2 regions of the Salmonella bongori NCTC 12419 genome follow, and region 2 is predicted to be linked to the other one. Evidence: predicted binding sites of a transcription regulator. Region 2 holds the regulator's gene; the other holds the start of a gene.
What was found. Region 2 encodes CRP, which controls carbon source genes, mostly activating them, when cyclic AMP is high. Its sites were predicted from a motif close to ATGTGANNNNNNTCACAT; they were not measured.

Region 1: a site for CRP is predicted at 2,124-2,141, ahead of rhaS (HTH-type transcriptional activator RhaS). Genes of this name have one in related genera too.

Annotation. Positions count from the first base shown of each region.
Region 1 covers NC_015761.1:3,926,051-3,929,787, reverse strand. Annotated here, with positions in the region: gene rhaT (L-rhamnose/proton symporter RhaT) at 1-183, shown strand, start outside; gene rhaR (HTH-type transcriptional activator RhaR) at 180-1,028, opposite strand; gene rhaS (HTH-type transcriptional activator RhaS) at 1,159-1,995, opposite strand; gene rhaB (rhamnulokinase) at 2,296-3,737, shown strand, end outside.
Region 2 covers NC_015761.1:3,345,080-3,348,816, reverse strand. Annotated here, with positions in the region: gene SBG_RS15970 (YccS/YhfK family putative transporter) at 1-1,543, opposite strand, end outside; gene crp (cAMP-activated global transcriptional regulator CRP) at 1,592-2,224, opposite strand; gene SBG_RS15960 (OsmC family protein) at 2,530-2,934, shown strand; gene SBG_RS15955 (phosphoribulokinase) at 2,978-3,737, opposite strand, start outside.

The sequences.
Region 1 (3,737 bases), 580 kb from region 2:
GCGCAATATGACTATATGAGCTGGATGCTGCATATGAGCTTCTATGTGCTGTGCGGCGGGATTGTCGGTCTGTTACTGAAAGAGTGGAAAAATGCCGGTCGTCATCCTGTCAGCGTATTGAGTCTGGGCTGCGTCGTGATCATCGTTGCTGCCAATATCGTCGGAATGGGGATGGCTAGTTAATCGCTCTGCTCACTGAGATGACGCCACTGGCTTGGCGTCATCCCGGTTTCCCGTGTGAATACCACCGAAAAATAATTGCTGTCTTCAAAACCGCAGCGCATCGCAATGTCCCCAATCATCAACCGACTGTGCGAAAGCAGATACTGTCCGTGGCAAATACGTACCTGGCGCAGATACTGGTTAATACTCATTCCGGTTTGGCTTCTGAACTGCTGGCGTAACACCCGCTCGCTGCACTGCTCCTGTGCGCAAAAGGCATCCAGCACAAAGGGGCGTTCCAGACTTGCGGCCAGCGCGGTAATCAGCTTATCGAGCAGCGTCTCGCTGGAGATTGGTGATTGGGTAGTGGTCGCATAGCGATGTCGTTGTAGCGTCATTACCAACTGGCCGAACAACAGTTCCGTCATGGTATTCGCCTGTGGATCATGCTGCTGGCTTTCATGCTCAATCTGACCAATCAGCTGACGTGCCTGTGCCATGCCGGCGCTGCCTAATCGCCAGTGGGGATGCCCATCGGCATGATTAAATCCGGGGATAGCCGTATCCCAATCCAGATTCAGCTTCAACCGTTCGGGACAATAAATGATGTTCTGCAAAACCAGGTCATTAACGGAGGCGTAGGAGTGTTTGTCCTGGGCGCGGATATAAAACAGATCGCCACGCGTGATCCGGTAAGGACGATCGTTTAGTACGTGCAGACCATTGCCGCGCCAGACAATGACAAGTTCGCAAAACTCATGAGTATGTTCTGCAAAGACATCCTGAGGATAGCGAGCGGCAACGGCGACGGCCTGCTCGTCATCCGCAAAAAAATCGTCTTTGAGAAGGATCAATTGATTCGCCACCGCAACACCTCAGGTTGAATGCTTGCCGGGTAGCGCTACGTTTACCCGACCTATAGATCGCCGCCACCCGGTATTACAAGGCGCTTATTACTAGCAAATCCTGTAACCAAAAACGGTGATAGCATTCGCGTTACTGGAGTATCGCATCGCGCCCCTGACGAATATCACGAGGTGACCAGTTGAATTCGCGGCGAAAAAGCGTCGAAAAGTGGTTACTGTCGCCAAAACCGCAGCGATAGGCAATGTCAGTAACGCTTTCATCACTATGGCGCAGCAGATGGCGGGCCTTAATCAGGCGTAAACGGTTGAGATAACGTTGGGGGGTAAGCCCGGTATGCTGTTTAAGCTGACGATGCAGAGTGCGGAGCGACAGCGAAAACTGCTCCGCCACAGCTTCCCAACATACCTCTTCGGCAAAATGGTCTTCCAGCCATGCCATCAGGTGATTAAGACGTGCATCATTATCGACCGCGCCTTCCATCAGACTGCTTTTACGCAACAAAACCAGCAGTTGCATAAACAGGATTTCACGGTTCGCCGCCGTCGGCGCGTCCATTCCTTCACCCACATTCTCCATTTGCCCCACCAACTGGCGAACCTGTTGCAATATTCCCTGATTGACCCGCCAGTGGGAGGGATAGTGCCCGTCCTGTTCCTGCGGAAGAAGCTGATTTAATCCGGCAAGAAACTGAAACGCGTCCGGCGAGCGGTATAACACATTCGTCAGGCAGAGATTATCAGTATGTTCATATAAATGCCGATCATGATCGCGAACAAAGCAGACGGTACCGCCGCTAATGGTATAAGGCTGACCGTTAAAAACGTGAATTCCGGTTCCATGCTCAACAATCACAATTTCATGAAAATCATGATGATGTTCCGGAAACGCCGATTGGGGAAGTCGGGGTTCAATGGCGACAGGGGCCTTACCTGACGGAAAAAAATCCACGCTATGCAGTACAGTCATGCTCGCTTCCTCCTGAATTCAACATGACCGAAATAGTAATTAAGGGTTATCAATCTCACCTTAAATTTTCGACGCTAAAGCGCGTAAAGACGGTCATTTTTTCAAGAAACCAGCGGAAAGATCGGGAAATGCGGCGGGCATCACATCAGCATGAAACCGGCAAATTAATGGAAACTGTGAACGCTATCACGTTCATCTTTGCCATGTTGCCAGCGGCTAATTCTGACTGTCACTAACAAGAAGGTAGCGGTGAGCTGGGGTTCTTAGACTGGGTGCATTCACTTTCAGAAGGACCTCATCATGACTTTTCGCCATTGTGTCGCGGTCGATCTCGGGGCATCCAGCGGACGCGTAATGCTGGCGCGTTACGATTGCGATCATCGCACCCTGTCGCTGCGCGAAATCCACCGCTTCACCAACTGCCTGCAAAAAACAGCAGGCTTTGATACCTGGGATATTGATAGCCTGGAAGCGGCTATTCGCCTGGGGCTACAGAAAGTGTGCGATGAAGGTATCCGGATTGACAGTATCGGGATTGATACCTGGGGTGTGGACTATGTGCTGATCGACAAACAGGGTCAACGCGTCGGTTTACCGATCTCTTACCGTGACAGCCGAACAACCGGCATAATGGCTCAGGCACAGAAACAGCTCGGTAAAAGTGAAATCTATCACCGTAGCGGCATTCAGTTTCTGCCGTTCAATACGCTTTATCAACTGCGCGCACTGGCCGAACAGCAGCCAGAGTTACTTCCTCAGGTTGCGCACGCGCTGCTGATGCCCGACTACTTTAGCTATCGCCTGACCGGTGAACTGAACTGGGAATATACCAACGCCACGACCACTCAATTGGTCAACATCAACACCGATGACTGGGACGAAACGTTGCTGGCATGGGCCGGGGTAGAGAAAAGCTGGTTTGGTCGCCCGACCCACCCTGGCAATGTCATTGGTTACTGGATCTGTCCGCAGGGCAACCGTATCCCGGTGGTTGCCGTCGCCAGCCACGATACGGCCAGCGCCGTCATTGCCTCACCGCTGGCGAATAAGCATAGCGCCTATCTTTCATCAGGGACCTGGTCATTGATGGGCTTCGAAAGCAAGATGCCGTACACCACCGACGACGCATTGGCCGCCAACATCACCAACGAAGGCGGGGCGGAAGGCCGCTACCGTGTGCTGAAAAATATCATGGGCCTGTGGCTGCTTCAGCGTGTGCTGAAAGAACGCAATGTGACCGATCTGCCAGCGTTGATCGCGCAAACGCAGGCACTTCCCGCCTGCCGTTTCCTGATTAACCCGAATGACGACCGCTTTATCAATCCGGCAGATATGAGCGCCGAGATTCAGGCTGCCTGCCGCGAAACCGACCAGCCGGTTCCCGTCAGCAATGCCGAGCTGGCGCGCTGCATCTTTGACAGCCTGGCCTTGCTGTATGCCGATGTCCTGGAGGAGCTGGCCTGCCTGCGTGGGGAAGCATTCAGCCAGTTGCATATTGTCGGCGGCGGCTGCCAGAACACTCTACTCAATCAATTGTGCGCCGACGCCTGCGGTATACGGGTGCTGGCCGGGCCGATTGAAGCCTCCACTCTTGGCAACATCGGTATCCAATTAATGACTCTCGACGAGCTAAGCAACGTCGATGAGTTCCGCCAGGTTGTTTGCGCTAACGACGACCTGAAAACCTTTATCCCTAATCCTGACAGTGAAATTGCCCGTCACAAAGCGCAGTTTCAACCAAC
Region 2 (3,737 bases):
TACGTAATAGCCCGCTTTGCCATTGCGGCCATAGCCAGACCATGCCGCCAAAGGCGATGAGACAGCCAATAAGCGTATCGATAAAGCGCGGCACAATGAACTGCTCGCCGTTTAACGTCAGCAACTGGATGGTGTATACCGCCGTCACCGTAAAGCCAACCGTCGCCCAGCCGTAGTTTTTACGAATAATCAGATAGCTTGCCAGTGTCAGTACCAGCATGACCGTCAGTGTAATGCTTTCGGGAATGTGTAAGTGCAGCGTGACGCCGGCAATCACCAGGCCGACCAGCGTTCCGACTGAACGGTGTAATATACGTACGCGTGTCGCGCCATAACCGTTTTGGGTAACAAACAATACCGTCATCAGGATCCAGTACGGTTTGGGTAGGTGCAACGCGCTCCCCATCAGGCTGGCGATACTCATCATCACACTGATGCGTCCAGCGTTGCGTAGCGCCGGCGATTTAAGCGACAAATAATTTTTTAGCGCCGGAAGCAGCGGCAGGCGACGTTGTTTATCAGCCATCAGATCGCGAGCGTAAAGCGGGCGCTGGGTTCGCAATACGCGGGCAATTCGGCTGAAGTGCCAATAACAGAACTGGCCTACCGGGTTTTCAGGATGTTGATTGGCTATCTTTTCCAGCGCGCCAATCTGTTTTTCCATGGAGAAGCGTGTTGGCAGGCGATGATAAAGGATGTCATCAGCCAGCACACGCAGGCGGGCGGCGACCGTTTGCGCATTCCAGCGAATGACCTCTTCTGCATGGCTACGTTCTACCAGTTTCTGCACCTCCTCCGGTTGATGCAGGCTGACGGAAATGTGTTCCTGCAAATCCATTGCTTCCTGAAAAGCCCGCAACAGGCGCTTGTAATCGTGATTATTGTGCGCCGAAAGCATATGCATTTGTTGGTAACACTGAGTAATCAGATCCACCGCTTTTTGCTGGCGAACCAGCAAGGGAGGTAGCGCTTTTTCCGGGTCAATATGTTGGGTAAGCAGGCTATATTTTGCTTCGCAGTAATCGGCCAGTTCACGATATAACAAACTTAACGACTCGCGTAGCGGCTGTTCGCGCCATAGCCAGAACCACAACCAGTTAAATACGCCATACCATAACGTGCCCAGCGCATAAATAAGCAACGGCTCCCAGACCGGCATGTATCCAGCAAGGCTCAGGGTAAAGATGGCGGCAATCAGTGATGCTGGCAGTAGCCGCGCATGAAGCGGACTAATTTCCGCCGTCACGCCAAGTACCAGCGTGAGCCCGGTCAGAATCAATGGCAGGGGGACAGACTCCGCCAGCAAGAGCTGTGTTGCCAGACTGCATCCGGCGAACAGCGACGCGCCAATAATCAGACGCTTAAAAAAGCGTTTGTGCGGTGTATCCAGGCCTGCAATATTGCAGCAGGCGGGAACAAGAGAAAAGAGTAATCCCAGGTGCAACTGGCCGATTAATAAACCGACAGCCACAGGCAGGCACAGCACCAGCGTTTGCCGTAGTGCGTAATTAATCTCTGGGTGATAAATCAGTCTTCGCCACATCGATGCAAACAAAAATGGCGCATGGTAACACGCGCCATTCTGACGGAATTAACGGGTACCGTAGACGACGATGGTCTTGCCATGTGCGGAGATCAGGTTTTGATCTTCCAGCATCTTCAAAATACGGCCAACGGTTTCGCGGGAACAGCCGACGATCTGACCAATTTCCTGACGGGTGATTTTGATCTGCATCCCGTCCGGGTGCGTCATGGCATCGGGCTGTTTCGCCAGATTCAGCAGCGTCTGCGCGATCCGCCCTGTGACATCGAGGAAGGCGAGGTTACCTACTTTTTCTGAGGTGACTTGTAAGCGACGAGCCATCTGGGAAGAGAGGCGCATCAGAATATCCGGGTTTACCTGGATTAATTGGCGAAATTTTTTGTAGGAAATTTCAGCGACTTCACATGCGGTTTTTGCACGTACCCAGGCGCTGCGTTCCTGGCCTTCTTCAAACAGGCCCAATTCACCAATAAAATCACCCTGATTCAGATAAGAAAGAATCATTTCTTTCCCTTCCTCATCTTTGATCAGCACTGCCACGGAGCCTTTAACGATGTAGTACAGCGTTTCTGCTTTTTCACCCTGGTGAATCAGCGTGCTCTTTGACGGGTACTTATGAATGTGGCAATGAGACAAGAACCATTCAAGAGTCGGGTCTGTTTGCGGTTTGCCAAGCACCATGCGCGGTTATCCTCTGTTATAAGCTGTCTCCAGAGCCAGAAAAGGCACTGTCTCTGGGGTTGCAAAAATATGCTTCCCGCTACCTGGGAAGAGGGCTACGAAAATAGACTGTAGCCTGTAATGTGATGTCCTCTGCATACATGCAGTACGTCAATGTATTACTGTAGCATCTTGTCTGTTTTAGCATAGCTTTCGCCGTGTGTCTCCTGGTGTCTCGCTTCAGCATGACCCAGGTCGCCTTCCATTGCGAGTTTTGTCGTATGCGCGTAATCTTTCAGGAAAATTGAAACATTGGAGTTACGAATATGCAAGCGCGTGTAAAGTGGGTTGAAGGACTAACTTTCCTTGGTGAGTCCTCCTCCGGCCACCAGATTTTAATGGATGGTAACTCCGGTGACAAAGCGCCGAGTCCGATGGAGATGGTCTTGATGGCGGCAGGCGGATGTAGCGCTATTGATGTCGTATCGATCCTGCAGAAGGGCCGTCAGGATGTCACCAACTGCGAAGTGAAGCTGACCTCTGAGCGCCGGGAAGAGGCGCCGAGGCTGTTCACGCATATTAATTTGCATTTCATCGTTACCGGCCGCTCGCTGAAAGAGGCTGCCGTTGCCCGTGCGGTCGATCTTTCCGCCGAAAAATACTGCTCGGTGGCGCTGATGCTGGAAAAAGCAGTCAATATTACCCATTCTTATGAAGTGATTGCGGCGTAATTATCGTTGCCGGATGGCGTTGCGCATCCGGCAAAAACTGACTTTATTCGATTTTTTTGCCTTCCATTAAGCGCTGCACCAGCGGCAACATAATCAGCTCCATCGCCAGTCCCATTTTGCCGCCCGGCACCACTAAGGTATTAATATGAGAAATGAACGAGCCCTGGAGCATCGCCAGCAGCCAGGGGAAATCGATCCCTTCCAGATTACGGAAATGAATCACCACAAAACTTTCATCCAGCGATGGAATGCCTTTTGCGGAGAACGGATTTGACGTGTCGACGGTCGGTACGCGCTGAAAGTTAATATGGGTACGTGAAAACTGCGGCGTAATGTAATTGATGTAGTCGTCCATGGATCGAACCACGGAATCCATCACCGCCTCACGAGAGTGCCCGCGCTCGCTGGTGTCGCGAATCAATTTTTGAATCCACTCCAGGTTGACAATAGGTACTACGCCAACCAGGAGATCAACATGACATGCGACATCATGCTGCGGGGTCACGACGCCGCCGTGCAACCCTTCATAAAACAGGACATCGGTAGGTTCAGGAAGCGGCTGCCAGGGCGTAAACGTGCCGGGAACCTGGTTCCACGGTACGGCTTCATCATAGGTATGCAGGTATTTACGTGACTGGCCTTTTCCCGTCTGCCCGTACTCAATGAAGGTGCGTTCCAGCAGGCTGAAATCATTGGCTTCAGGCCCGAAATAGCTGATATGCCGTCCGGCGTCACGCGCTTTGCGGATCGCCATGTCCATTTCCGGGCGGGTGTAACGATGAAAACTGTCGCCTTCCACCTCG